3 regions of the Martinezella sp. CNPSo 3732 genome follow, and region 1 is predicted to be linked to each of the others. Evidence: predicted binding sites of a transcription regulator. Region 1 holds the regulator's gene; each other region holds the start of a gene.
What was found. Region 1 encodes PhoB, which activates phosphate uptake and scavenging genes when phosphate is short. Its sites were predicted from a motif close to TGTCATNNANCTGTCAT; they were not measured.

Region 1 (9,655 bases):
CTGACCGAGCGCTTCTATCGCGTTAACGTTGAGGACAGCCGGTCCAAGAAGGGGACCGGTCTCGGGCTTGCCATCGTCAAGCATATTCTGACCCGCCACCGTGCCAGGCTGATCGTAAAGTCGGAAGTCGGAAAAGGAACCGACTTTACGGTCCGCTTCTGACAACCTCCGCCTATTCCTCGTTTAGGTGGCGATTTATCCAAATTATATCAGGCATATAGCCTGTCATAATTGTTTCACTCGCCTGACATAAAAGGGCGGTGTTTTCGCCAGTAAGAATGGACTGCCGAAAAGTGGATGTGGCCTCCACCTCGGCGCTCTTCAAAGCTCATCAGGGGGATTCGTTGTGAATGCTTTGAAAATGTCCGTTCTTGCGCTGGTTGCATCGGCTGCCGTTGCCGGCACTGCAACTGCCCGCGACCAAATTCAGGTTGCCGGCTCATCGACCGTATTTCCATATGCCAAGATCGTTGCCGAAACCTTCGGCGAGACCTTCACCAACTTCAAGACCCCTGTGGTCGAGTCCGCCGGCTCCGGAGCCGGCCTGAAGGAATTCTGCAAGGGCGTCGGAACGGATTCCATCGACATCGCCAATTCGTCGCGTCCCATCAAGGACAGCGAAGTCGAAGCCTGCAAGGCCGCCGGCGTCGCCGATATCCAGCAGATCAAGATCGGCTATGACGGCATCGTCTTTGCCTTCGACAAGAGCAATCCCGACATCAAGTTCGAACCGGTCGATCTCTACAAGGCACTTGCTGCCGAAGTGGTCGTCGATGGCAAGCTCGTTGCCAATCCTTACAAGAAGTGGTCTGAGATCAATCCATCGCTGCCGGATTTTGAAATCGCTGCCTATATTCCGGGCGAGAAGCACGGCACGCGCGAAGTCTTCGAAGAGAAGGTGCTTGCCGCCAGCTGCAAGGCTTCAGGCGCAGCCGATGTCATCAAGGCCACAGTTTCCGATGCCGGCCAGCAGGCCAAGAAATGCATTGCCGTGCGCAAGGATGGCGCCGCTGTTGATATCGACGGCGACTATCCCGAGACGCTGGCCCGCATCAATGCCAACAAGCATGGCATCGGCGTTTTCGGCCTGTATTTCTTCCAGAACAACGCCGACAAGCTGAAGGTCGCCACCGTCAGCGGCATCGTGCCCTCGGGCCAGACGATCGCCGACGGCACTTATCCGGTATCGCGTCCGTTGTTCTTCTACGTCAAGAAGGCCCATCTGGGTGTCATCCCGGGGCTCAAGGAATATGTCGATTTCTTCACGAGCGATCAGATGATCGGACCGGATAGCCCGCTGGCGGAATATGGCCTCGTGCCTGCGCCGGATGCAGAACGCGACCAGATCCGCAAGGATGTCGCGGGCGGGAAGATCATGTGAGTGCGTAAGGATCGAGCACCGGTGCGGCTTTCCGCTGCGCCGGCGTTCGCCGGGGAATGGGAATGAGTGTATCGCTGCTGCTGCTGTGCTTGTCGATCTTCGGCGCCTCCGCTTTCGTGCTGGGGCGGGTGAGGGCGGCTGCGCTATCGGGCGGCCGGTCCTCGTCTATGCATTCCCGGCTCGGCTATCACGGCGCCTATGCCGCTATCTGGGCGGTGCTTCCGCCCTTAGCACTCATCTGCGTCTGGCTGATCGCCGGCCCCATCGTCATCGACCGCCTGGTGACCAAATCCTTTCCCGAGGAAATTCAGTCTCTGCCGCCGGCCGAACTCAACCTCAGCTATGGCATGGTGCGCAGCATCGCCCGTGGCATGCGCCTGCTCGACAGCCGGGAGCTTGCCGACGTCGCAGGCGGCAAGGCCGATCTGCAGTTGCTGCTGGCGCAGAAGGGAGTTCCGCTCGCCGTTCGCCCCACTGGCTACATGATCGATGCCGCCAACAAGTATAACGGCATGCGTGAAGTGAGCCGGTTGGTGATGTCGGCGGCGGCGATCGTCCTGTCGTTGCTTTGCGCAGCCCATGGCCTTCGCGCGATCGCACCGCGTTTTCGCGCCCGCAACCGGGTCGAGCAGGTCATCCTCGGAGCCTTGATCGTTGCCTCCTCCATCGCGGTGCTGACAACGGTCGGCATCGTCGTTTCCATGCTTTCGGAGGCATCGCGTTTCTTCAACATGGTGCCGGCCCGCGAATTCTTCTTCGGTACCGTCTGGGACCCGCGTTTCACCGGCGCCGGCGCGCAGACCTCGGGCACCTTCGGTCTGATCCCGCTGCTGGCGGGCACGATCTATATCGGGCTCGTGGCCATGCTCTTCGCCGTGCCCATCGGCCTGTTTGCGGCGATCTACATGGCCGAATATGCCTCGGCTCGCGTCCGCTCCATCGCCAAGCCGATGCTGGAGGTTTTGGCCGGCATTCCCACGATCGTCTACGGCTTCTTCGCCCTTGTCACAGTCGGCCCCTTCCTGCGCGATATCTCCGCCGAGATCGATGGCTTGATGACCGGAAACTACAGAAGCTTCATCGAGGCGCAGAGCGTTTTGACGGCCGGCTTCGTCATGGGCGTGATGCTCATTCCTTACGTTTCCTCGCTATCGGACGATATCATCATGGCCGTGCCGCGTTCGCTGCGCGACGGCTCGCTCGGGCTTGGCGCCACCCGGTCGGAAACGGTCAAGCGCGTTCTCTTGCCGGCCGCCCTTCCGGGCATCGTTGGCGCGCTGCTGATGACTACGTCGCGGGCGATCGGTGAAACCATGATCGTGGTGCTGGCAGCAGGCGTTGCCGCGCGCATGCAGTTCGATCCCTTCGAGCCGATGACGACCGTCACGGTGAAGATCGTCAATCAGCTGACCGGCGATCTGGAGTTCACTTCGCCGCAGACGCTCGTCGCCTTCGCTCTCGGCATCACGCTGTTCTGCCTGACGCTCTGCCTCAACGTCTACGCGCTCTACATCGTCCGTCGATACAGGGAGCAATACGAATGAGCGGCGTCGTATCCTCCTCTCAGCTCAACATGCCGCGCGGGTTGACGCCGGGTGTGCCCGTGCGCCGCGATATCGGCATCGCCAGGCGCTACGCCGCCGAGCGCCGCTTCCGCGCCTATGGGATTACCGCCGTCATCTTCGGTCTCGTCTTCCTGGTCATCCTGATCTCGACCGTGGTCCGCACTGGCTATACCACCTTCGTTCAGACGTCGATCACCCTGCCGATCGAATTCTCCGAGAAGGTGATAGACCCCGCAGCCAAGCGCGCCAGTGATCCGAAGGTGCTGATCGCTGCCAACTACCCGGTACTGGTGCGCGATGCACTAGTGAAAGCGCTCGGCATCGATCCGGCCAATCGCGCGCTCGTTCGCGAGGCGACGGCGATGGTGTCGGACGGCGCCAGGATCGCACTGCGTGACAAGGTCGTCGCCAATCCTTCGATCATAGGGGCGACGCAGAAGGTCACGTTCCTCGCCAGCGCCAATATCGATTCCGCCAACAAGGGCCAAATCGATCTGACAGTCGATGAGAAGGATCGCAAGATATCCGACCGCCAGGTCGCCTGGATGAAGCAACTCAGCGAAAGCGGTGTGCTTTACAAGGCCTTCAACAGCGGTCTCTTCCTGTCGGGCAATTCGAGCCGGCCCGAAGCCGCCGGACTCGGCGTCGCTCTGATCGGCTCGTTCTACCTGATGCTGGCCGTTCTCGTGCTGGCCTTGCCGGTCGGCGTTGCCGCCTCGATCTATCTAGAAGAGTTCGCGCCGAAGAACCGGTTGACGGATCTGATCGAGGTCAACATCAACAATCTCGCTGCCGTCCCCTCGATCGTCTATGGCCTGTTGGGCCTCTCGGTCTTCATCAACATGATGGGTCTGCCGCGCTCGGCCTCGCTGGTCGGCGGTCTCGTGCTGAGCCTGATGACGTTGCCGATGATCATCATCGCCACGCGCTCGGCCTTGCGTGCCGTGCCGCCGTCGATCCGCAGCGCGGCGCTCGGGCTTGGCGCATCGCGCATGCAGATGGTCTTTCATCACGTGCTGCCGCTTGCCATGCCCGGCATCCTGACGGGCACGATCCTCGGGCTTGCCCACGCGCTCGGCGAGACCGCGCCGCTGCTTCTGATCGGCATGGTCGCCTTCGTCGCCAACTATCCGACATCGCCGCTCGACCCTTCGACGGCGCTGCCGGTGCAGATCTACATGTGGGCGAGCGAAGCCGAGCGGGCCTTCGTCGAAAGGACATCCGGCGCCATCATCGTGCTTCTCTTCTTCCTCGTCGCGATGAACATCGGCGCCATCCTGCTGCGCCGCCGTTTCGAGCGGCGCTGGTAAGGGAGGGCGCACGAAATGAACATGATGACGGAAGCCGCCAGCGAAAAAGCATTGTCCAAGAAGATGATGACGATCCCCTACAAGATGATCGGCCAGGACGTTTCGGTCTATTACGGCCACAAGCGGGCGCTCTTCGACGTCAATCTGAAGATTCGTGCGAATACGGTCACGGCTTTGATCGGCCCTTCCGGTTGCGGCAAGTCCACCTTCCTGCGCTGCCTCAATCGCATGAACGATACGATCGAGACCTGCCGTGTCACCGGCAAGATCACGCTCGACGATCAGGATGTCTACGACGACGGCATCGACGTGGTGGAATTGCGCGCCCGCGTCGGCATGGTCTTCCAGAAGCCCAACCCGTTTCCGAAGTCCATCTATGAGAACGTCGCCTACGGCCCGCGCATCCATGGCCTGCATCGCTCAAAGGCCGATCTCGAGCATGTCGTCGAAACAAGCCTGCAGAAGGCTGGTCTTTGGGGCGAGGTGAAGGATCGCCTCCATGACGCCGGCACGAGCTTGTCGGGCGGTCAGCAGCAGCGTCTGTGCATCGCGCGCGCCGTTGCGGTCAGCCCGGAGGTCATCCTGATGGACGAGCCGTGCTCGGCGCTCGATCCGATCGCGACCGCCAAGGTCGAGGATCTCATCCACGAGCTTCGGGAGAATTTCACCATCGTCATCGTGACGCATTCCATGCAGCAGGCAGCCCGCGTCTCGCAGCGTACCGCAATGTTTCATCTCGGCCACCTGGTCGAGGAGAACGACACCGATAAGATGTTCACCAATCCCGACGATTACCGCACGCAGGATTACATCATGGGCCGTTTTGGTTGATGATGTCAGGCGCGCGGCTCATTTCACACAGTTCACCTTGAGGATAGAAAAATGGTCTCCACCCACATTCTCTCAGCCTATGACGAAGACCTGAAGTTCCTGACGCGCCGCATTGCCGAAATGGGCGGCCTGGCCGAGCAGATGGTTAGCGACAGCGTACGCGCGCTGGTCAACAGCGACGCTGCCTTGGCCCAGAAAGTCATCTCCGATGACGTCGTTCTTGACCATGCCGAGCGCGAAGTCGGCGACAAGGCGATCGTCACCATTGCTCGCCGTCAGCCGATGGCAGCGGACCTTCGTGAAATCATGGGCTCGATCCGCATCGCCTCCGATCTGGAGCGCGTCGGCGATCTCGGCAAGAACACCGCAAAGCGCGTCATCGCTGTGCAGGGCACCGGTGTCCCCCGCCGTCTCGCCCGCGGCATCGAGCATCTCTCCGAACTGGCTTTGAGCCAGCTCAAGGAAGTTCTCGATGTCTACGCGACCCGCTCGCCCGACAAGGCCGTGTCGATCCGCGAACGTGACGAGGAAATCGACGCCATGTACACCTCGCTCTTCCGCGAGATGCTGACCTACATGATGGAAGATCCGCGCAACATCACCACCTGCACGCATCTTCTCTTCTGCGCCAAGAACATCGAGCGCATCGGCGACCACGCCACCAATATCGCCGAGACGATCTATTACATGGCGACAGGTGCTCAGCCGGAAGGCGAACGCCCGAAGGACGATACCGCCAATACCGTCGGCGCAGTGACGGAATAATCTGGAAGCGAAGAAAGGAGACCATAGGCGCATGGTTCCGAGAGTTGCTGTTGTAGAAGACGAGGAAGCGCTCAGCGTTCTGCTGCGCTACAATCTTGAGGCCGAAGGCTTCGAGGTCGACACGATCCTCAGAGGCGATGAGGCCGAGCTGCGTCTCCAGGAGCGCATCCCCGATCTCCTGATCCTCGACTGGATGCTCCCCGGCGTATCGGGCATCGAGCTCTGCCGCCGGCTGCGTATGCGGCCGGAGACGGAGCGACTGCCGATCATCATGCTGACGGCCCGCGGCGAGGAAAGCGAGCGCGTGCGTGGGCTTTCGACCGGCGCGGACGATTATGTCGTCAAGCCGTTCTCGACGCCGGAGCTGATGGCTCGCGTCAAGGCGATGCTGCGGCGTGCCCGCCCGGAGGTTCTCTCCACGGTGCTGCGCTGCGGCGATATCGAGCTGGACCGCGAAACCCATCGCGTCCACCGCAAGAGCCGCGAAGTACGGCTGGGGCCGACGGAATTCCGCCTGCTGGAATTCCTGATGTCCTCGCCCGGCCGCGTCTTCTCGCGCTCGCAGCTGCTCGACGGCGTATGGGGTCACGATATCTACGTCGACGAACGCACCGTCGACGTCCATGTCGGCCGCCTGCGCAAGGCGCTCAATTTCTCCAATATGCAGGATGTCATCCGCACCGTTCGCGGCGCGGGCTATTCCATGGAAGCCTGAGCGGCTTGCCGCTCGGGTATCACTAAAGCATGTCGCCCAAAAGTGCGTAGCGGTTTTGCGAGAACGACATGCGCCAGACGGAAAACCTAAAGCACAGGAAGCGAATCTGAAAGATCGTGACGTGCTTTAAATAGCGGCGGAAATAGAAAAACGGGCCTCGAGGGCCCGTTTCTCATTGTCTTGCTGTGGCTTTCAGCCGTTGTTACGACGGCGGTCATGCACCGGCTGGTATGCCATGCGCTGATGATAGGTGCAGTAGGGCGAAGAATCTGGGCTGTCATTGCCGCAGAAGTGGAAGTCGTCCTTCAGCGGGTCGCCGACCGGCCACTTGCAGGTGCGCTCCGTCAGTTCCGTCAGGCCGAGGCGGCGGGAGATCGGAACGACGACGTTCGATGCCGGACGATACTGGATTTCATTGACGGAATCGATCTCGATCTCTTCCTTCAGCATGGTTGCGCCCTGCTGGCGGGCGACGACCGTGCGGGTAGCAACGCGCGATCCGTAGGTCGCGGCGCGGGGTGCAGCTGCGCTGCGCTTCGGCGTGCGCGCTGCGGTTGCCGTGCCGCCCGCCTTCGCTCGGCCGGGAAGGTTCAGGCGGTGCACCTTGCCGATGACGGCATTACGGCTCACGCCACCGAGCTGCGCAGCGATCTGGCTGGCGCTCAACCCTTCGGACCATAGCTTTTTCAGCTTCTCGACGCGTTCGTCTGTCCAATTCATGCCCTGTCTCCGCTGTCGCGTTTCCGATGGCAGAATCCCTCACCATTGCCTCGCATGGGAACGAGGCGCGAAACGCTCTAAAATTGTGGTGACTAGTTCCGCCGCATGCAGTCTAGCAATTGCTTTTTAACCTAGTGTGAGGCTGACTCCGTGACAAGAGTCGCGAGAATCTTGAGGAATCGATTTCGAGGTTTTCCCCAACTTGCTGCCCAGGCGTGGCATTTCTGCAATAGGCGCCGCCGAACCTATCTCTTTTGCCCGCAAGCGTTATCTCGCACCTGCTAAAACGCCAGTTTTGTTGACATCGCGATGCAAAACATCAATAGTGCCCAGGCCGCCGCAAGGCGGCATTTTTGATTTTTTCGGACCCGTTTCATCAAATGGAAGCGATCGGTCCTTAAAGTTGTGATCAGGAGATATGGCCATGGCCGAGACCACGCCGCTTTATGACACCTACATGCGCGCTCCGCTACGGTTCGAGCGAGGCGAGGGCGTCTGGCTGGTCACCGAAAATGGCGAACGCTACCTCGATTTCGCAGCCGGCGTCGCGGTCAACTCGCTCGGTCATGCTCATCCTCATCTCGTCGCCGAGCTGAAGGCGCAGGCCGACAAGGTCTGGCACCTGTCCAACCTCTATGAGGTGCCCGGTCAGGAGAAGCTGTCGAAGCGGCTGACGGAAGCGACCTTCGCCGACAAGGTGTTCTTCACCAATTCGGGCGCCGAGGCGCTGGAATGCGCCATCAAGACGGCGCGGCGCTATCAATTCGCCAAGGGGCATCCCGAGAAGTTCCACATCATCACCTTCGAGGGCGCCTTCCACGGCCGCACCATCGCAACGATCGCCGCTGGCGGTCAGGAAAAGTATATCGAAGGCTTCGGCCCGAAGGCACCGGGTTTCGATCAGGTGGAGTTCGGCGATCTCGCTGCCGTGCGTGCTGCCATTACCGACGCAACGGCCGGGATCCTGATCGAGCCGGTTCAGGGCGAGGGCGGCATTCGTCCCGCGACCAACGAATTCCTGCGCGGGCTGCGTGAGATCTGCGATGAGCACGGCCTGCTGCTGATCCTCGACGAAGTACAGTGTGGCGTCGGCCGCACGGGCAAGCTCTTTGCCTACGAATGGGCCGGCATCAAGCCCGATATCATGGCGGTCGCCAAGGGCATCGGCGGTGGCTTCCCGCTAGGTGCGTGCCTTGCGACGGCGGAAGCCGCTTCCGGTATGAAAGCCGGCACACACGGTTCGACTTATGGCGGCAATCCGCTTGCCATGGCAGTCGGCAACGCCGTTCTCGACATCGTGCTTGCCGAAGGCTTCCTGCAGCATGTGCGCGATGTAGCGCTGGTGTTCCGCCAGGGGCTCGCCTCGCTCAAGGATCGCTTCCCGGATATCATCGAGGACGTTCGCGGCGAAGGCCTGATGCTTGGTGTCAAGGCGGCCATCCCGCAGGCGGAGCTGCTGCAGGCGATCCGCGCCGAGCATTTGCTTGGCGTGCCGGCTGGCGATAACGTCATCCGCCTGCTGCCGCCGCTGGTCGTTACCGCCGAAGAAGCACGCGAAGGTCTTGCCCGCCTGGAGCGTGCCGCCGAGCGTGCGCGCGCTGCCCGCGTCAAAAAATCGGCTTAAGCTTACCGCCCGCATTTGGGGGCGTTCCTGCCCCTCGCGGGCGTTTTTGTTTTTTCTGGAGTACAGGTAAGGACATGGCTTCTCCGAAACACTTTCTCGACCTCTCTGCCGTTCCGGCTGCCGATCTGCGCAATATCATCGACGACGCGATCGTGCGAAAGAACGCGCAGAAGGCCGGCACGGCCGACAAGCCGCTGGCCGGCAAGATGCTGGCGATGATCTTCGAGAAGCCGTCCACCCGAACCCGCGTTTCCTTCGATGTCGGCATGCGCCAGCTGGGCGGCGAGACGCTGTTCCTCTCGGGCACGGAGATGCAGCTTGGCCGCGCCGAGACGATCGGCGATACGGCCAAGGTGCTGTCGCGCTACGTCGATGCGATCATGATCCGCACGACCGATCATTCGCGCCTGCTGGAGCTGGCCGAACATGCGACCGTTCCGGTCATCAATGCGCTGACCGACGATACGCATCCCTGCCAGATCATGGCGGATATCATGACGTTCGAGGAGCATCGCGGCCCGATCAAGGGCAAGACGCTCGCCTGGACGGGCGACGGCAACAACGTGCTGCATTCGCTGATCGAAGGGGCCGCGCGCTTCGGCTATCGCATGAATATGGCGGTACCCCTTGGTTCTGAGCCGAAGGATCACTATCTGAACTGGGCCCGCAACGAGGGCGCCGAAATCATGCTCTCGCATGATGCAGACCGTGCGGTCGCCGGCGCCGATTGCGTGGTAACCGATA
Region 2 (9,655 bases), on a different contig from region 1:
CGAAGCCGGCCTGATCGATCGATACCAGGAGGGCGCCTGGGCTTATTTCCGCCTGAAGCAGGAAGGCAAGGCGGTGACGCTGGCCCGCAGCCTACTGCGCCATACCGCCGAAAAGGATACGGTGCTGCTGCGTGACGGAGAACGTCTCTCCTCCGTGAAGCGCGTTCGCGCCGAGCGCGCTCAGGCCTACTTCAGCCGGAATGCCGCGGAGTGGGATGAGCTGCGACGTCTCCATGTCGCGGATGAGGATGTCGACAAGGCGCTGATCGATCTTATCGGTCCGCAGCCGATCGACTCCTTCCTCGATCTCGGTACGGGCACGGGCCGGATGCTGCAGCTTCTGGCTGGGCACTATCGCCGCGCCGTCGGCATCGATGCCAGCCGTGACATGCTGGCCGTTGCCCGGGCCAATCTCGACCGGGCCAATATCACCGCTGCCTCGGTGCGGCATGGCGATATCTTCAACCTGCCGCTGGAGCAGCAGGATTTCGATCTCATTACCATCCACCAGGTGCTGCATTTCCTTGATCAGCCGGAGGTTGCCATCAATGAAGCCGCACGAATGCTGCGGCCCGGCGGCCGCCTTGTCATCATCGACCTCGCGCCGCACGGGCTGGAATATCTGCGTGACGAACATGCGCATCTGCGCCTCGGCTTCTCGCATCAGATCATTTCGGATTGGCTGAAACTGGCGGGGCTGGATGTGGAGCGCGTGCAGGATCTTCATTCGGGGAGGGAAGGCGGGCAGGCGCTGACCGTCACCATCTGGCTGGCGCGCGACCCACGATTGCTGATTGCGTCCGACCAGGGCCATCAGTCATCCCCCATTCTTGCCGGGAGAGTTTGACATGTCTTCGAGATCAGAAAGCCATAGCGACGGTATCCGCATCTCCTTCGAATTCTTTCCGCCGAAGTCGGAGGAGGCCGAGCAGCAGCTGTGGAACACCGTCGAGGAGCTCAGTGATTGGGACGCTGAGTTCGTTTCAGTGACCTATGGGGCAGGCGGTTCGACCAAGGCGCCGACGCTTTCTGCCGTGCGCAAAATGATCCATGAGACGCCGTTCACGACCGCGTCGCACCTGACCTGCGTCGGGGCAACGCGTGAGGACACGCATCGGGTGATCGATGAGTTCCTTGCTGCCGGCGTTCGCCGTTTCGTCGCGCTCCGCGGCGATCCGCCGGGTGGCGTCGGCTCGGCCTATCAGCCGCATCCGGGCGGTTATGCCAATGCCGCGGAACTGGTGCAGGCTTTGCGCGAGCGCGGCGATTTCGATATTTCCGTTTCCGCCTATCCCGAAAAGCATCCCGAAAGCCGCGATACGGCAGCCGATATCGACATGCTGAAGCGCAAGGCGGAGAATGGTGCCGACCGGGCGCTGACCCAGTTCTTCTTCGATAATGATGCCTTCGAGCGTTATCATGATCGCGTTCGCGCCGCCGGCATCAAGATTCCCGTGGTGCCGGGCATTATGCCGATCCAGAACCTGACGCAACTGAAGCGCTTCGCCGGCGCCTGTGGCACGAATATTCCGAGCTGGCTCGACGAGCGTTTCGATGGTTTGGATGAGGATGTGGAGGAGCGCGCCAAGGTCGCCGCCGATGTTGCCGCCGAGCAGATCCAGGACCTGATGCGCCGCGGCATTCACGAATTTCATCTCTATACGATGAACCGTTCGGCACTGGTTTCCGCCGTGCTTGAACGGCTGGGCCTCGAGCGTAAGGTGAATGCACGGGCCGGCGCCGCCGCCTAAAGCGTGTCGCACACGCTAATGAAAAAGCGCATGTCCGGCGGGGGCATGCGCCTTTCTAATGAAACAGAGGTTTTGTTAGCTTTTCGGAGTTTGGTCGCTTGCGAATTTCGCCGAAGCCGTCAGATGAAGAGCATCGTCACGACGAAAGCGAAGGCCGCACCGACCACTAGGACGTTGATGGATCGCGTTAATCCCATGTCTTCCTCCTCAGTCAGCGCTAAATTTTATGTCGAAAATGTGTTGTTTGGAAAGAACATTCGATGCTGCGACGCGGTATCGAGTTCGCAACATGATTCACAAATTCGCAGCAGTGCTTTGATATTGCTTTATAAATGTCGATTTCTAACTCGATGACGGGCTGTGAATAAATATTAATATGTTGTGACTGGGGACCATCCGAATGGAGCAGGAGATCATGTTTCCCGCGTTCTGGCCCCGTGTTTCATCCACATGAAAAGCCGTCCATCGAGAACGAGCAGACCTGCGGCGATGAGCAGCATGCCGGCGATTTCGGTAGGCCCCATCCGCTCGCCGAGAAAGAGGAAGCCGAGCAATAGCGCGCTCGGCGGCACCAGCAGAGTGACGAGGGAGGTGTTGGTGGCGCCGGCGAGCTCGATGATGCGAAAATAGAGGATGTAGGCAAAAGCGGTCGACAGCAGCGCCAGGCCGAGAATGGCGGCAATTGCCGTCACCGGCGGGGCGACAAGCGTCCAAGGTTGGTCGATCACCAGCGCGACCGGCAGCATGAGGAGTGAGGAGCCTGTCAACTGGCCCGCTGCCACAACCGGCGGCGCGATGCCCTTGAAGCGTTTGGCATAAATTGCCGCGAATCCGTAGGAGATTGCCGCCAAGATCGGCAATGAGAGCGCCCAGAAGGGTACCGAGCCGCTGCTGGTAATGCTCGGTCCGAGCAACACGATCGTTCCGAGGAGGCCGGTGAGGCAGCCGACTAGCTTGGCTGATGTCAAGCGTTCGTCGGTGGTGAGCTGATTGCCGATCAACACGGTCCACATCGGCGTCGTCGCGTTCAAGATGGATGCGAGCCCGGCACCCATCTGCGTCTGGCCGCAGAAGATCAGCGTGTGCGGTATCGCATTGTTGATTAAGCCCAGCAGCAGAAATTGCGGCCAATGACGGCGCAGGGACTGATAGATATTGAGACGACCAGCCAGATAGAGATGCAATGCCACGGCCGCCAGCGACAGACGCAGAAAGACGAGCGTAAAGGGCGGCACATGATGAACGGCGATACGGGCGAAGAAGAACGAGCCGCCCCAGATCAATCCGAGCAACAGCAGCAGGCCCCAGGTCGAGGCGCTCATTCGATGTTCGCCAGTCATGGCATCTCTCCTCTTTCGATGCATCTAAACCGGAAGAGTGCAGGCTCTCCACCCGTTTCTTGCTGTTTTGCCCATGGGCCCAAGGAGAGCAGATGCAAAAAAGGCGGCATGGAGCCGCCTTTCGATCGACATATAGGAGAGAAATCAGAGCGCGTTGAGCAGTGCCGTCGTTGCCCAGCCGTCGGCCGGCATACCCAGGCGGAACTGTTCCTTCTGGATGGCGACACGCGTGCCGGAGCCGAGGATGCCATCAATCTTGCCGACATCGTAGCCGCGGGCCACGAGCTTGGTCTGAAGCGCCTTCATGTCGACATCGTTCAGGCCTGGCTCGGGATTGCCCTTGTTATAGGGCGGAGCGCCGGCAAATCGGGTGGCGAAATAGGCGGCCGAGGTCGTGTAGATGAACGACTGGTTCCAGCCGAGATAGGTATTGTAGTTCGGATAGGTCAGAAAGGCAGGTCCTTTTCGACCCTGCGGCAGGATGAGAGCAGCGGGCAGGGAGCCGAAGCTCGTGTTGCCGTCGCGTGGCGTGACGCCGAGTTTGAACCAATCGCCCGCAGTCAGCGGGCCGCCGATGCCGGATTTTTCCCAGGGAAGATTGTCCGGAACCGTCACCTCCTGCAGCCAGGGCTGGCCGCGCTGGAAGCCGAGATGCTGGAGGAAACGTGCGGTCGTCAGAATGACGTCAGGTGCGCTGGTCTTCAGGTTGACATGGCCATCGCCGTCACCATCGGTGCCATAAGCGATGATGTCGGGCGGCAGCATCTGCGTCTGGCCGATTTCGCCGGCCCATGCGCCGGTCGTCGTTGCCGGGTCGACATCGCCGCGCTGGACGAGTTCGATCAGTGCGATCAGGCGCGGGCGGAAGAAGTCCGGCCGGCGGCAATCGTGCGAGAGGGTGACCAGCGCGTTGCGGGTGTTGAAATTGCCCTGGACGGCGCCGAAATCGGTTTCCATCGCCCAGAAGGCGGTGATGACACCCGGAGGTACGCCATAGTCCTGTTCGGCCTTGGCGAAGACATCGGCATATTGCTTCATTTTCTGGCGGCCGATGTCGAGACGGCCCTGGCTGACGGTGCGTTGGGAGAATTCGAGGAAGGTCTGTCGGAAGACGCCCTGACTGCGGTCCATGGCGAGAACCTTCTGGTCAATCTGGGCGCCGGCGAGTGTCTTGTCGGCAGAGGCTGCATCCGCACCATCGGCAATCGCTTCAGCCTTTACGCCGGCAAGGAATGCAGTGAGATCGCCACCGCAGGCTACTTTCGGAGTGGCGTCGCTGCTTGCGGGCGGCACTGCGGCCGGGGATGCGCTTTGAGCCAATGCCGTACCAGTCATGGCTGAGGCGAGGAGCAACGCAAGAGCGCCGCGTCGAATGGTGTGACGATCCATGAGCGATCCTTCCAAGTGATAGAATAGGGTCGCTTTCACAGAAGATTGTGACATAAGCAAGAGTGAAATGGGCTCAGTATTAAGAATTTCCCTGCTTCTCTACTGCAGCCACCCAGTTTTGCCAGTTCTGCTCGGAACCGCCGAAAACATTGATGTCCGTCGGGCCTTTGATCCCCGGAATGACACCCGTAGACGTATATTGCCAGAAGGCCCAGTTGCGACCGGCGTAAGTCTCTTTCGGGTGCTTGGCAACGGATCGGACCCAGAAATGATAATCCTGGAAATAGCCGACTAGATTTTCACGATGGAAGTCGACCGAAGTATAGATGATCGGGCGCTTGCCGTAATAGGCCTGCAGGCGATCCATAAAGCGTTTGATCTCGCTGCGTACCGTTTCGGGAGCCGGTCTGGTCTTGCAGGTCGGGGAGCCCGGGTTCCATTCGACGTCGACGACGGGCGGAAGCGCCATGGCATCCTTCGGCACGTTGCGGATGAACCAATCGGCCTGCTCGTCGGCCGTCGAGCAGAAATAGAAGAAATGATAGGGCGCATGCAGAAGCCCGGCAGCGCTCGCTTCATTCCAATACTCGGTGAAGCGCGGATCGATCCGGTCCTTGCCCTCCGTCGCCTTGATGAAGACGAAGGCGACACCTGAACCCTTGACGGCTTTCCAATCGATATCGCCCTGCCACTTGGAAATATCGATGCCATGGATGGGATGGCGCTGCGGATGATCGCGACCGAAGTCCTGGGGCTTTGTATCGGCGAATCTGGTCTTGGGAAGGGCCGCCGTCGATAAGGCATCATAGCCCGTTGTGCAACCAGTCAACGCAAGAGCGAGCGGCAGTAGGCATGCCAGAAGCCGGCGCATAGATATCCTGTTATGGCCCGAGTGATCTTGCTGCCCCAAGATTTGGCTTCCGTAATATGGTCCCCGAGAATCCGAAAGAGCGGCAGACCATACCGTTGCCAGATGGTCTTGCCACTTTATTCACCATATCAACGTAAAAAATGCGTTATCTTCAAGCAAATTCTTATGCTTGGCGCCTTCCGAAGCCGGATTTTGCGCTGGAATCCATCGGCACTCAGGCGCCGTGCCGTGCCGCCACGGCCCGCCAGGCATAGCCGCGGCCGATCCTTTCGGCTTTCACCGACATGCCTCGCGCTGCAGCTTTCTCTTCTAGCACCGTCAGAAGATCGGCGCGCGGCGTGACGTGGAATTTCTTCAGCCAGCCCTTCAGCATGGCACGGAACCAGCCTGGCAACCCTTCCTGCTGGCCGAAATCGACGATGTGTAGCTCACCGCCCGGTGCGACAGCATCGAGCGACGCGTCGATGGCATTTTTCCAGTCGGGGATCATCGACAGCGCGTAGGAGATCATCACACGGTCGAAGCTCTCGGTGCCGAAATCGTCGGGCGAGAAAGCCGTGGCATCGGCGACGCGAAAATCCGGCATCTGTTTCAGGCTGCGGAAATTATTGCGGGCGGAGATCAGCATTTCCTGCGAGATATCGAGGCCATAAAGGCGGGCAGAAGGGAAGCGCCGATAGGCGAGCAGCATATTGCGGCCCGTGCCGCAGCCCACTTCCAGAAGCGAGCCGCCGACCGGAACATTCAGTTGTTCGATGGTTCGATCGCGGCCGAACAGGTAATATTTGCGGGTCAGGTCATAGATATGACGCTGATAACGGTACATGCCGTCCATCAGCTTGGCGTGGTTGTTCGCGCCGCTTTCTATGCTTGTATCCGCCTGGCTCACGCTTTTTTCCCGTAGATGTGGAAGCCGCCATAGATGGCCGAGCGATCACGAACATTGAGCTCCTGCGAACGCTCTTCGAAATAGACCCACTGGTCGCGGATCGCTGGAGAGAGGCGGCCTTCGATGATGCTCTTTTCCGCGGCGGTGCGGAAGATGACGCGGGCGCCTTCGCGCGCCGTGCGGGTGATCTCGGCCCAGAGGCCATTGAGCTGCTCGTCGGTCATCCAGTCCTGCGCATCGAGCAAAATATAACGATCGCGCGAGGCCGCCGGCTTCGAAGCGAGAAGCTCGGTGAAATTGGCGTGATGGACGCTCACACGATCGGCATTGGCGCGGATCGCTGCGTAGTGCTCCGGCTTGAGATAGGTGGGCAGGGGGCCTTGGTGCTGGGCAGCGTAGCGGCGCGAGAATGCCTGCCAGGCAAAGTAATTGTCGCGCATGGGGAAATGACAGGCAAGCTTTTCCAAGCGGTGTTTCAGCACGGCGGAAATGGAATCGTCACCGGCCAGGCTTGCAAGCTCATCATATTGCTGAGGCGGGATGCCGAGACCGAAAAGCGAACTCTTGCGGCCGAGCAACCAGCGGACGGCCGGCTTGTCGAAGATCGGAGCGATCTCCTCCTCGAAGAACTGACGCTGCTCGCGCATGGTACGGGCTTCAGTCATCTTTTGGAGGCGAACGCCGTGCAGGCGTGCCAGTATATGGGCGGCGCCGATGAACCGACCGAGAAGGCCGGTCTTGTAGATGTTGCGGTTGAAGACCGTGATGCGGCGGCGGCCATAAAGATCGCGACCATCCCAGTAGTCAGCCGTTGCCGTGTCGAGGCGCGGCGCGATGAACTGGTCGTAGGCCTGGCTATTGGCCGCAATGTCGGGGGTCCCGAAGAAGCGCACCAGGTCGGCATGACCGGGAAGCAGGCGGAAGGCCGCGAGCTTCAGCTTGTTCAGTGCGATGTGGTGGCGATTGAGATCGACGACATCGATGGATGCCGGATTTTGCGAGAGGTAGGCGAGCATGTTGCAGCCGCCTGAACCGATGGTGACGATGCGATGATGCGCCTGCAGTTCCATCGCCTCCATATCGATATCCGGATCTTCCCAGATCTGCGGATAGACAAGGCCGGAAAACAACATGCCGAACAAGCGCTCGGAGAGACCCGCTTTGGACAATGCCTTGTGCTGCAGCAGAGCGTCCTTGAGTTTCCGGTTCTTTTGGAGACCGGCATCCGGGGCGAATTCCGTCATCTGAGTCTTGTCACCGATTTGTGAAGTTCAGGGCGTGTAACCCGGCAATGCTACAGTCTGATGACGCGGGCTGTTGGCAGATCCGGTGGAGAAGCATCCTTGCACATATTTAAGGAGCTCTAACCATCATAGGTCTTTCATCTTGCTGCGTTTCCTGATTGTCTCCGCCTACCTTTCTGGAGAATATGTGACATGCGTTTGATATCGAGAGTGATCGGGGCTCTTATTGTTCTGCTGCTGATCATTGTCGCCGGCGGGGCCGTCTGGCTCTCTCTTTATCCGCCGGAATTGCTGAAGGTCGGTGATGGCTACGCGGCAAAGATCGTCTGCTCCAACACGTTCGTGGCCAAGCGGGATCCGGATAAGGTGATGGAGGAGGATGTACAGGCTCCAGGCAATCCGGCATTGAAGCTCATTCGCGTCTATGTTGACCGGGATGAGGGCGTGGTTACGGCCCGGTTCTTGGGATTGTTCGCGCCGAACCGTGCGCTCTATCGCGGCGCGCTCGGTTGTGCGCTGGTGCCGGACGGTGATCTGCAAACGGCCCGTAGTGCCGTCTTCCTTAACAAGGTGAAGGCGCCAAAGAACGATGCGGTGTGGCCGGATGGGGATATGGTAACCCTCGGTCAGGGCGATGTCGGTGCGAAGCTCGCCGATATCGTATCGAATTCGGATCTCGCCGGGCCTGCCATGCGCGCGATCGTTGTCGTCAAAGACGGGCGCATCGTCGCTGAAACTTATGGCGATGGTTTCAGCAAGGCAACGCCGCTGATCGGCTGGTCGATGACCAAGACGGTCAATGCCGCCATCATCGGCCGACTCATGCTGGCCGGGCGCATGTCCTTTGACGATCAAAATCTTCTGCCGCAATGGAGCGCTGACTCGCGCAAGGACATCAAGCTCAGCGATCTTCTTGCCATGGAAAGCGGGCTTGCGTTCAACGAATCCTATGGCACCGTATCGGATGTAACGCGCATGCTTTATCTCGACGCGGACGTGACCAGCATAGCAGCCAACGCGCATCAGTTGGCAGCGCCGGGTGAGCGTTTCAGCTATTCCAGCGGTACAGCAGCGCTGCTTTCGCGCCTTTGGATGAACCGGCTGCCCAATCTGAGCGCTGCCATTTCCTATCCGCGCGAGGCACTTTTCGGACCGCTCGGCATGTACAGCGCAGTTTTCGAGGCCGACGAGCGCGGCACCTTTGTCGGCAGCTCCTATCTCTATGCCAACGCCCGCGACTGGGCGCGCTTTGGTCTCTTTCTGCTGCAGGACGGCGTCTGGAATGGGCACCGCCTGCTGCCGGAAGGTTTTGTCGGCGCTATGCGCACGCCCACGAACGCCTCCGAGGGTGTCTACTCGCAGGTTCAGACCTGGCTTGCGGGTCCTGGCGGCTCGAATGCCCAATTCGGTTTGCCCGCGGATACTTTTTGGATGACTGGTCACGACGGCCAAACGGTTGCGATCGTCCCGTCCGCCAATCTCGTCGTCGTGCGGATGGGGCTGACGCCAACCTGGGCGGATTATCGGCCGCAAATCCTGCTGAAGCGGATCATGGATGTGTTAAAGCCGGCCACGAACTAGGCCGGCTTTTCAGAACGATCACGATAAAATCAGTAATTGCCGTTGGCGACGTCCGTCAGGCCCTTGCGTTTGGCGTCGTAGTAATAGCCGCGGGCATAAAGCTGGACGGCATTGGCTTCCTTGTTCTGAGCCTTGCTGTCGGCCGTCATCCATGCGCCGCGTAGATATTTGGCCGCATATTTGATGTTGGTTTCTGCGTCGAGAAGGCCGGACGCCGGGCCTTCGTAGCCCATGGACTTCGCCGTATTGTACTTGATCTGCATGAGGCCGAAATATCCGGCGCGATTATAGGCTTTCGGATTGTAGCGGCTTTCGCGGTGAACGACGCGATGGATCAGGGATTCCGGAATTTCGTAAAGCTTGGCGTATTTCTGGATGAGCTTGGAAACGTAGCTCTTTTCCTCAGCCGGAACATCGGAATCGTAATTCGCGGTGTTGGTGGTGGTCATGACAGCCGGCACGACCGTCGGACCGCTGCTGTCGAAATTGAAGTCGTAATGCATACGGTTGTCCGCATAGCGCGGAACGCCGATCTGCGCGGGCGTGGCAAAGGCGACTTCAGCCTGCGGCGTCGATCCAGGACGTGGCGT
Region 3 (9,655 bases), on a different contig from region 1:
CCTGGAATTGCGTAAAAGCTCCAGCGGTTGAACGATAACATGGATCGTCACAGGGTTCTTTTCGTCTGCGCCGGCAATATCTGCCGCTCGCCCCTCGCAGAAGGCATATTCAGGCATCTGGCGGGCAAGGCCGGCCGCGGCGGCGAATTCGACATCGATTCGGCCGGTACCGGCGGCTGGCATCAAGGAGAACGCCCGGATCGCCGCTCGGTTGCGGTTGCTGCCCACCACGGAATCGATATTTCAGCCCAGCGCGCCCGTCGCATCGAACCATCAGATTTCGGCCGGTTCGATCTTATCCTGGCAATGGATCAAGACAATTTGAAGAATTTGCGCAAGACAGCACCCGCCGATGCCCTCGGCAAGCTGCATCTCTTCAATGCCCTAGCGCTCGGAAGCAACAAGGATATCCCCGATCCCTACTATGGCGACCGAGAGAATTTCGAAGCCGTCTATACCATGCTCTTGGCCGGCTGCAGCGCGCTGTTGCCCAAAGTCGGGAACGTGCTGCGGGGCTCGTGAAGCGGGAATATCTCTTCGGTGAGATAAGGACCGCCGCCGACCGATTCGCGCGAGGACAAAAGCACGAAGCGCCCGACCGTGAAGGGCTGGGTATAGAAATTGCCGCGGCCGGATAGATAGTGCACGACATCGTCGACCCGCGAGGACTTCAGCCTGGCGAGCGTCACGTGCGGCGTGAACTTGCGCGGATCCGGCTGCAGGCCGATCCGCTGGCAAATGCGCTCGATCTCGCCTTGCAGCGCGAACATATCCGGTGTCTGCGAGACCCCGGCCCAAACCGAATGCGGTTTCTTAGAGCCGAAGGAACCGATGCCCTCCAGCCGAAGCTGGAATTCAGGTCGATCTATCCGGTCCAGCCGATCGACGATCTCATCCGCCGTGCGGCCATCGACATCGCCGATGAAGCGCAAGGTGATGTGATAATTTTCAACGTCGATCCACCTGGCTCCCGGGAGACCACCGCGCAACAATGACAGGCTCATGGCCGCATTGCGCGGAATTTCGAGGGCGGTAAAAAGTCTCGGCATGACGAGCACTCCCCGAATCTCTTGCAGGTATAGGTAGGGAATCACGCATTTGCAGTCGGTGCAAGCATCTATTTCGCACCTGCGTCAATCGTCCCTACAAAACTGATGACAGCCTGCAACATATGCTCGACCATCACGTCCACGCCCTTGGAGCTCGGATGCATGCCGTCGGCAAGCTGCAGATCCGCGTGCGTGGCAACGCCATCGAGGAAGAACGGATAGAGGGGAAGCTGATATTTGTCGGCCAGCCGCTTGTAGATCGGATTGAATTTATCGGCGTAGTCGCCCCCCATGTTCGGCGGCGCCAGCATGCCGACGAGAAGGATCGGGATCTTTCTGTCCTTCAACCGTTCGATCATCGTCTCGAGGTTCTTTTCCGTCTGCTCCGGCGGAATGCCGCGCAGCGCGTCATTGGCGCCGAGCTCCAGGATGACGCCATCCGTGCCATCGGGCACCGACCAGTCGATGCGCGAAAGGCCGCCCGATGTCGTATCTCCCGAAACACCGGCATCGGCGACGGCAATATCGAGCCCCTTGGCCTTCAGCGCCATCTCAAGCTTCGCGGGAAAGCCGTCGCCCGGGGGCAGCTGATAGCCCGCCATCAGGCTGTCGCCGAAGCCGACCAACTGGATAGTCCGCGCCTCGGCGGCGCCAACAGCGCCAAACAAAAGACCGAAAGTGATGACAGCGAATTGAAGCGCGGCAACTTTAAAACCCATGATCCATTCCCTAAATTCGCTGCTCGGGCCAAATCACGCCCGCCATTATCTCTGATGTTCTCCGATATATAGGGCGTTCGCATTGGCAAAAACCATCATCGAGCTGAAGAAGGCGGATTTGACGCTCGGCAATGCCGCCGCATCCGTCCATGTGCTGAAGGGTATCGATCTCACTGTGATGGAGGGTGAGGCCGTCGGCATCGTCGGCCCGTCCGGCTCCGGCAAGTCCACCCTGCTGATGGTACTGGCCGGCCTCGAAAAGCTCGACAGCGGCGAACTTTTGATCCGCGACACGCCGCTGCATAGCCTGAGCGAAGATCGCATCGCCGATTTCCGCGGCCGGAACATCGGCATCGTTTTCCAATCCTTCCACCTGATCGCCAACATGACGGCGCTGGAAAATGTCGCCGTGCCGCTGGAACTTGCGAATGTCCGCGATGCCTTCGCTATCGCCAGGCGGGAGCTGGAAGCGGTGGGGCTGGGCGAAAGGCTCACGCACTATCCCGGGCAGCTCTCCGGCGGTGAACAGCAGCGTGTCGCCATCGCCCGCGCGCTGGCGCCTTCGCCAGCCGTCCTGATCGCCGACGAACCGACGGGCAATCTCGATACCGATACCGGCCGGCAGATCGCCGACCTGCTCTTCGCCCAGCAGGCCGAGCGCGGCACGACCATGCTGCTCGTCACCCATGATCCCGCCCTTGCCGCCCGCTGCTCGCGCCAGATCCGCGTCCGCTCCGGCGAAATCGAGAGCGACAGCATGCGCACGCGCACCAACCAGGCAGCCATTGCATGAGCGCGGCGGGACTTCGCCTGCCCCTCGCCTTCCGCCTTGCCCTGCGCGAATTGCGCGGCGGCCTTGGCGGCTTCTACATCTTCCTTGCCTGCATCGCGCTCGGCACTGGCGCGATCGCTGCGGTCAATTCCGTTTCCCGTTCGATCACCGACGCGATCGCGACGCAGGGGCAATCGCTGCTATCAGGCGACGCCCGTTTCGAACTGCGCAATCGCGAGGCGACGCCGGAAGAATTCGCCTATCTCCAAAGCTTGGGCAAAATTTCCCGCTCCACCGGGCTGCGTTCCATGGCACGTCTGCCCGATGGCTCGGATCAGGCGTTGGTCGAGGTCAAGGCCGTCGACAACGCTTATCCGCTCTACGGCACCTTCCAGGCCGATCCCGATCAGCCCTTGTCGACGCTGCTTGCCGCCAAGGATGGCGCCTATGGCGCCGTCGTAGCGCCCCTGCTGTTGGAACGCCTGAACCTCAAGGTCGGCAGCGATCTGCTGCTGGGCAATACGAAGCTGCGCATATCGGGCACCATCCAAAGCGAGCCCGACGCCGTCTCCGAAGGCTTCGGCTTCGCGCCACGTCTGCTCACCAGCCGCGACGCCCTGATCGCCTCCGGCCTGATCACCACGGGCAGTCTGGTCGAACAATCCTACAAAATCCGCATGGACAACCCCGCAGCCGGCATCCGCAATCTCACTGACCGCGCCAACGCCGCCTTTCCGCAGGCAGGCTGGTCGATCCGCAGCAGTGATCGCGCAGCGCCACAGCTTGCCGACAACGTCACCCGCTTCTCGCAGTTCCTGACGCTGGTCGGCCTGGCGGCGCTCATCGTCGGCGGAGTCGGCGTTGCCAATGCCGTACGCGCCTTCCTCGATTCGAAGCGCACGACCATCGCCACCTTCAAATGCCTGGGCGCGCCGGCTTTCGTCGTTGTGCTGATCTATCTCATCCAGATCGCCGTCATTGCGCTCGCCGGCATAGCGATCGGCCTCGTCCTCGGCGCCATTGCGCCCATGATCGCATCGCAATTCATGGCGGAATTCCTGCCGATTTCGACCGCGCCGCGACTCTATCCCGGCGCGCTGACGCTCGCCGCTCTCTTCGGCCTCCTGACGACGCTGGCGTTCGCCATTCCGCCGCTCGGCCATGCCCGCGAGGTGCCGGCAACGGCGCTGTTTCGCGAGCAGGGCTTCGAAGCGCGACGCCTTCCCGGCTGGCCCTATCTGCTCGCCGCCGTTGTGCTGATGGCGGCACTTGCCGCCCTGGCGATCATCACCGCCTATGATCGCTTCATCGCCATCGTCTTCGTTGTTTCGATCGCCGGCGCCTTCGTCGTGCTGCGCCTGGTAGCAGCCCTGCTTTCCTGGCTTGCCCGCCGCAGCCCGCGCGTGCGCTCGCCGGCCCTTCGCTTGGCGATCGGCAACATTCATCGACCCGGCGCGCTCACCTCCTCCGTCGTGCTGTCGCTCGGCCTCGGCCTGGCGCTGCTGGTGACACTGACGCTGATCGACGGCAATATGCGCCGCGAACTCATGGGCCGCATGAGCGAGCAGGCGCCGAATTTCTTCTTTGTCGACATTCAGGGGCCGGAGCTGGAAGGCTTTCGCAAGATCGTGCTCGACATCGACCCCAAGGGCAAGCTCGTCGAGGCGCCGATGCTGCGCGGCCGGATCGTCGCCTTCAATGGCGAGGATGTCACCAAGATGAAGGTGCCGGCGGCAGGTCAATGGGTCCTGCGCGGCGACCGCGGCATCACCTATGCCGATACGGTGCCGGAAAACGCCTCGGTCACGGAAGGCAAATGGTGGGACAAGGATTATAGCGGCGAGCCGTTGGTTTCCTTCTCCGAAGAGGAAGGCAAGGCGCTCGGCTTGAAGCTCGGCGATAAAGTCACCGTCAACGTGCTCGGCCGCAACATCACTGCCAAGATCGCCAGCTTCCGCAAGGTACAATGGCAGTCGCTGTCGATCAATTTCGTGATGATCTTCTCGCCCAATACCTTCAGGGGCGCCCCGCATGCCTGGCTCGCGACCCTGACCGACACGTCCGCCACCTCGGAACAGGAAGCGGCCATTCTAAGGAAAGTCACGAATACCTATTCGACCATAACAAGCGTACGGGTCAAGGATGCACTCGATGTCGTCAACACGCTTGTGGGACAGCTTGCCACCGCGATCCGCTCTGCCGCGTCGGTGGCGCTCATCGCATCCGTGCTCGTGCTGGCAGGTGCGCTCGCGGCGGGCAATCGCGCCCGCACGCATGATGCCGTCATCCTCAAGACGCTCGGCGCAACGCGGGCGACGCTGATCCGCGCCTTCAGCTACGAATACCTGATCCTGGGTGCTGCCACCGCCGTCTTCGCACTGATCGCCGGGGCGGCATCCGCTTGGTATATCGTCAGCCGAATCATGCATCTGCCCTCGGCCTTCCTGCCCGACGTCGCCCTATCGACGCTCGTCATCGCCCTGGTGCTGACGGTCGGTATTGGCCTCATCGGCACCTGGCGCATCCTCGGCCAGAAGGCCGCCCCTGTTCTGCGTGAGCTCTAACCACTCCGCCGACGGCGCAGAGCCGCCAAAACAGCCCGATGTTACATCGATTTAACATGGGGCCGATCGCTAGACCCTTGTCTATGAGGCCCGAAAGCCTCATATTCTGTGCAGGCATGCTGAGCTCCGCAGCGGCGCCTGGGCCTTGAAAGACCCGACACCGTACTCACATCGGAGCTTGAAAGAGGAAAACATGGCTGACTTTCGCAATTACCAAAACCGGGCGCAGAGCGGTGCGCAATCCGGTGCGATGATAGACGAGGGCCTTCGAGCCTACATGCTCAAGGTCTATAACCTGATGGCGCTGGGTCTGGCGATCACGGGTGTTGCCGCCTATCTCTCCTTCTCGCTCGCTTTCGCAAACGGACAGATCACGGCCTTCGGCCAGGCGATCTATCTGAGCCCGCTGAAGTGGGTGGTCATTCTCGCCCCGCTGGCAATGGTCTTCTTCCTGAGCTTCAGGATCAACCGCATGAGCGTGGCCGCCGCGACGACGACCTTCTGGGTCTACGCCGCGCTGGTGGGCCTGTCGCTGTCGTCGATCTTCATCATCTACACCGGCCAGAGCGTCGTACAGACCTTCTTCGTGACCGCCGCCTCCTTCGGCGCGCTGTCGCTCTACGGCTACACGACGAAGCGTGATCTGTCGGCGATGGGCTCGTTCCTGATGATGGGCCTCTTCGGCCTGATCATCGCGACGCTCGTCAACATCTTCCTGGCTTCGTCCGCCCTGCAGTTCGCCATCTCCGTGATCGGCGTCCTGATCTTCGCAGGCCTCACCGCCTACGATACGCAGCGGATCAAGGAAATGTACTACACCGCCGATGATGCGACGGTGGCTGGCCGCAAGGCGATCATGGGCGCCCTGTCGCTCTACCTGGACTTCATCAACCTGTTCATGTTCCTGCTGCAATTCATGGGCAACCGCCGTTAAGCGCAGCGTGAAATGAGATACGAAAAGGCGGCTTCGGCCGCCTTTTTTGTTTGCTTGCGCACACGCCCTGCGATTTGATAGCTGCCGTCACAAATCCGCAGATCAGGCAATAGAAGCAATGTCCGTCAGCCTCCGCAGTGCAACCTCAGACGACCTTCCCCATATCACCGCCATCTACAGAGATTCCGTCCTCAACGGCACGGCAAGCTACGAAATCACGCCGCCGGGCCAAGAGGAAATGACGGCCAGGTTCGAGGCGATCCATGACAAGGGTTATCCCTATCTCGTTGCGGAAGACGATGCCGGCGCGTTCCTCGGCTATGCCTACGCCTCATCCTTCCGCACGCGGCCAGCCTATCGTTGGATGGTGGAGGACTCGATCTATCTGGCGCCGGAAGCCCGCGGTCGCGGCGTCGGCCGGCAGCTGCTCGATGCGCTCGTCGAAAGCTGCGAGGCGCTCGGCTTCCGCCAGATGATCGCCGTCATCGGCGGCGCCCATCCCGCCTCTGTCGCCGTGCACCGCGCGGCAGGCTTTGCCGAAGCCGGCCTGTTGAAAGGCACCGGTTACAAGCATGGCCGGTGGCTCGATACGATGCTGATGCAGAAGGCGTTGGGTGAGGGTGCGGAGAGCGATCCGGATCCCTCGGTTTATCCAGGGACGTTGTTTGGGGGGTAGTTTCGACCTGCCTGTACGCGGCGCCTCTGGATACCCCCCCTCCGCAAACACGCAGTCAATGACGCCGAACTACTTCTCCACCAGCTTCAGCTGCTTATCGAAAACCTTCAGAACTTGACTCAGCTCATGGCCGCGCTTCAGGATCATACCGTTGGTATTGACGACGGAGAAGGCGCCCTGCTTGGCCGAAAGCTTCGGATCCTTTTCGATGCGGAAAAGCGGCATTTCGCCGGAGCGCTTGAAAACGGAGAAAACCGCCTTGTCCTTCAAATGGTCGATGGCATAATCACGCCATTCGCCCTCGCCGACCATGCGGCCATAGATCCAGAGAATCGCGTCCAGCTCCCGCCGATGAAAGGTCACCGGTAGCGGGTCCTTGCTCTGTTTGTATTCTCTGAGATCAACGACGACGGATGAATTGGTATCGACGGAACGGCTTTCACCGTGTCTCAAATCCGGCTGATCAGTCATCAATCCCCCAGGGGCTATCTCATGACAGGAGAATGACAGTTTGCCTCAGCCACATCAAATTGCAAGACGGCTGGCGGCTCACAATTTCTTTCCCAGCTGTGAAAGCACCTCGTCAGTGCCGCATTTCAGCCAAAACGACGCCCAATTTACAGGAAGTATAGAGGACTGTTTGGCGCCGCCGCGTCAAACGGCCCGGCCGGGACGCATCGATTAAACCCCAGCCCCGAATGCGTCCTCGCCGGGCACCTCCCCTATTGGGCATCAGCCAAAATAGGAAGCCTTTCGACCACGCCAAAATGGAAGACCTCCGGCAAAGCTGGAAAAACCGCTCAGCCGTCCGAACCGACCGTCAAAACAGTCGCCCCGAGAATGGCAGCCGGATCGCCCGAAGATGTCGACGACTGCAGCAGAATCGCGAGGCCTCGCCGGCCGGCCTTATCCAGCACGGTCGACGGCAGCACGAGGCTCATGGCCTTGCCGTCCCACATGCCGACTGTTTCGACATCGGATACCGCGTGCATATAGGCGATCTGCTGCCCGGTATTTTCCCCGCCCTTCGGCGCCACCATCTGTTCCTTGTCGAAATAGACGGCAACCACATTGGCCTTGCCCTGCCCGGCCCCAATCTTGATCTCGAGCTCGTCGCCCTTCATGGCGGCATTGACCGGAACCGTCAGCCCCTCGCCCAGGCGCTCAAATTCGTCAAGCTTGACGTTGATGCCACCGAGATCGGCGCCGTTCATATGGTCCCTGCCATTGACGATCGCCTGTGGCGTATAAACTCCGCTGCGCCCCATCGTACGGGCATAGGCATATTGGCGCGCCGTATTGTCCTTGGACGCCATGGTGTCGTTCCAGCCGAGATAGTTCCAATAATCGACGTGATAGGCGAGCGCCACGACATTGCCCTGACGGATCAGCTTGCGGAACGCCGCATCCGCTGGAGGACAGGAGGCGCAGCCCTGCGACGTGAAGAGTTCGACGACGCCCTTGATCTTCGCAGCCTCCTGCGCATGCAGCGAACTTGCGAGCGCGATGCCTGCCAGAAGTGGAACCGAAAACCGAAGGCGCATTCTATCTTACCTCTGCATCCAATCTCGAGCGCCGTCTGCCTACACGGGCCCTGCAAAACTCGCTTTTTGGGGCGACCAGACCACATCAAGCCCGAAAAATCTGAAACAAGAGATAATAGTTTAGCGCGATGACGCAAAGTCACGATGGGGTGAGGCCGAGGTGAACCGGAAGGCTCGCCATACACATCACCGTGAAAAACAAGAGGCCGCCGGAAGAGTTTTCCGGCGGCCTCCAATAACTGCGTTGAATGCCTATCAGGCAGCGAGATCGCGCAGAACCGTCTGCAGGATGCCGCCATTGTTGACGTAGACGACCTCATCCAGCGTATCGATACGGCAGATGATCGGAACGTCCTTCACCGAGCCGTCGCCATAGGTGATCTTGGCGATCTTGCGTTCGCGCGGCTTGATGTGCTCCAGGCCTTCGATCGTGACCAGTTCGTCGCCCTTCAGGCCGAGGCTTGCCCAGGTGGTGCCTTCCTCGAAGACGAAGGGGATGACGCCCATGCCGACGAGGTTCGAGCGGTGGATGCGCTCGAAGGACTGGGCGATCACGGCGCGTACGCCGAGCAGGTTCGTGCCCTTGGCCGCCCAGTCGCGCGACGAGCCGTTGCCGTATTCGACACCTGCGAAGATGACGAGCGGAACGCCCTCGGCCTTGTACTGCATGGCCGCATCGTAGATCGATGTCTCTTCCTTGGACGGATAATGGATGGTGTAGCCACCTTCCTTGCCGTTCGGGCCGAGCATGTGGTTGCGGATGCGGATGTTGGCAAAGGTGCCGCGCATCATGACTTCATGATTGCCGCGGCGCGTGCCGTACTGGTTGAAGTCGGCAACGCCGACGCCATGGCCGATGAGGTAGGAACCGGCCGGCGAGGCAGCCTTGATCGAACCGGCCGGCGAAATGTGGTCGGTGGTGATCTTGTCGCCGAAGAGGCCGAGAACGCGAGCGCCCTTGATGTCGGAAACGCCGGCGCCCTTCTTGCCCATGCCCACGAAGTAAGGCGGGTTCTGCACATAGGTCGAATTGTCGTCCCAGGCGTAGGTCTGGCCCGGAGGAACCTGCACGGCCTGCCAGTTGGCGTCGCCCTTGAAGACGTCGGCATACTTGCTCTCGTAGAGCTCGCGGGTGACGTACTTCTGGATGAACTCCTGAACCTCGTGCGAGGTCGGCCAGATGTCCTTCAGATAGACAGGCTTGCCATTCTGGTCTTCGCCGATCGGCTCCTTCGTCAGGTCGAGCTGCACCGAGCCTGCGAGCGCGTAGGCGACGACGAGCGGCGGCGAAGCGAGATAGTTTGCCTGGACGTCAGGCGAGATACGGCCTTCGAAGTTGCGGTTGCCGGAGAGAACGCCCGATACGATCAGGCCCTTGTCGTTGATCGTCTTGGAGA

Region 2: AC13RM_RS09795 (BtaA family protein) is a predicted target of PhoB. The motif match lies at 7,534-7,550, and genes of this name have one in related genera.
Region 3: AC13RM_RS18655 (DUF2794 domain-containing protein) is a predicted target of PhoB. The motif match lies at 7,207-7,223, and genes of this name have one in related genera.

The regions. Positions count from the first base shown of each region.
Region 1 is NZ_JBXSOO010000021.1:97,726-107,380, reverse strand. Features, by position in the region: gene phoR (phosphate regulon sensor histidine kinase PhoR) at 1-162, shown strand, start outside; gene AC13RM_RS26430 (substrate-binding domain-containing protein) at 362-1,381, shown strand; gene pstC (phosphate ABC transporter permease subunit PstC) at 1,444-2,925, shown strand; gene pstA (phosphate ABC transporter permease PstA) at 2,955-4,256, shown strand; gene pstB (phosphate ABC transporter ATP-binding protein PstB) at 4,272-5,087, shown strand; gene phoU (phosphate signaling complex protein PhoU) at 5,139-5,852, shown strand; gene phoB (phosphate regulon transcriptional regulator PhoB) at 5,884-6,567, shown strand; gene AC13RM_RS26400 (GcrA family cell cycle regulator) at 6,760-7,287, opposite strand; gene AC13RM_RS26395 (aspartate aminotransferase family protein) at 7,712-8,911, shown strand; gene argF (ornithine carbamoyltransferase) at 8,986-9,655, shown strand, end outside.
Region 2 is NZ_JBXSOO010000003.1:234,104-243,758, reverse strand. Features, by position in the region: gene AC13RM_RS09825 (metalloregulator ArsR/SmtB family transcription factor) at 1-847, shown strand, start outside; gene metF (methylenetetrahydrofolate reductase [NAD(P)H]) at 849-1,751, shown strand; gene AC13RM_RS09815 (DMT family transporter) at 2,165-3,091, opposite strand; gene AC13RM_RS09810 (lytic murein transglycosylase) at 3,236-4,426, opposite strand; gene AC13RM_RS09805 (glycoside hydrolase family 25 protein) at 4,560-5,351, opposite strand; gene AC13RM_RS09800 (class I SAM-dependent methyltransferase) at 5,566-6,240, opposite strand; gene AC13RM_RS09795 (BtaA family protein) at 6,237-7,484, opposite strand; gene AC13RM_RS09790 (serine hydrolase domain-containing protein) at 7,677-9,065, shown strand; gene AC13RM_RS09785 (transglycosylase SLT domain-containing protein) at 9,095-9,655, opposite strand, start outside.
Region 3 is NZ_JBXSOO010000011.1:80,466-90,120, reverse strand. Features, by position in the region: gene AC13RM_RS18690 (low molecular weight protein-tyrosine-phosphatase) at 40-522, shown strand; gene thpR (RNA 2',3'-cyclic phosphodiesterase) at 453-1,049, opposite strand; gene AC13RM_RS18680 (arylesterase) at 1,118-1,768, opposite strand; gene AC13RM_RS18675 (ABC transporter ATP-binding protein) at 1,851-2,561, shown strand; gene AC13RM_RS18670 (ABC transporter permease) at 2,558-5,104, shown strand; gene AC13RM_RS18665 (Bax inhibitor-1/YccA family protein) at 5,298-6,038, shown strand; gene AC13RM_RS18660 (GNAT family N-acetyltransferase) at 6,157-6,714, shown strand; gene AC13RM_RS18655 (DUF2794 domain-containing protein) at 6,784-7,185, opposite strand; gene AC13RM_RS18650 (DUF1223 domain-containing protein) at 7,515-8,258, opposite strand; gene acnA (aconitate hydratase AcnA) at 8,514-9,655, opposite strand, start outside.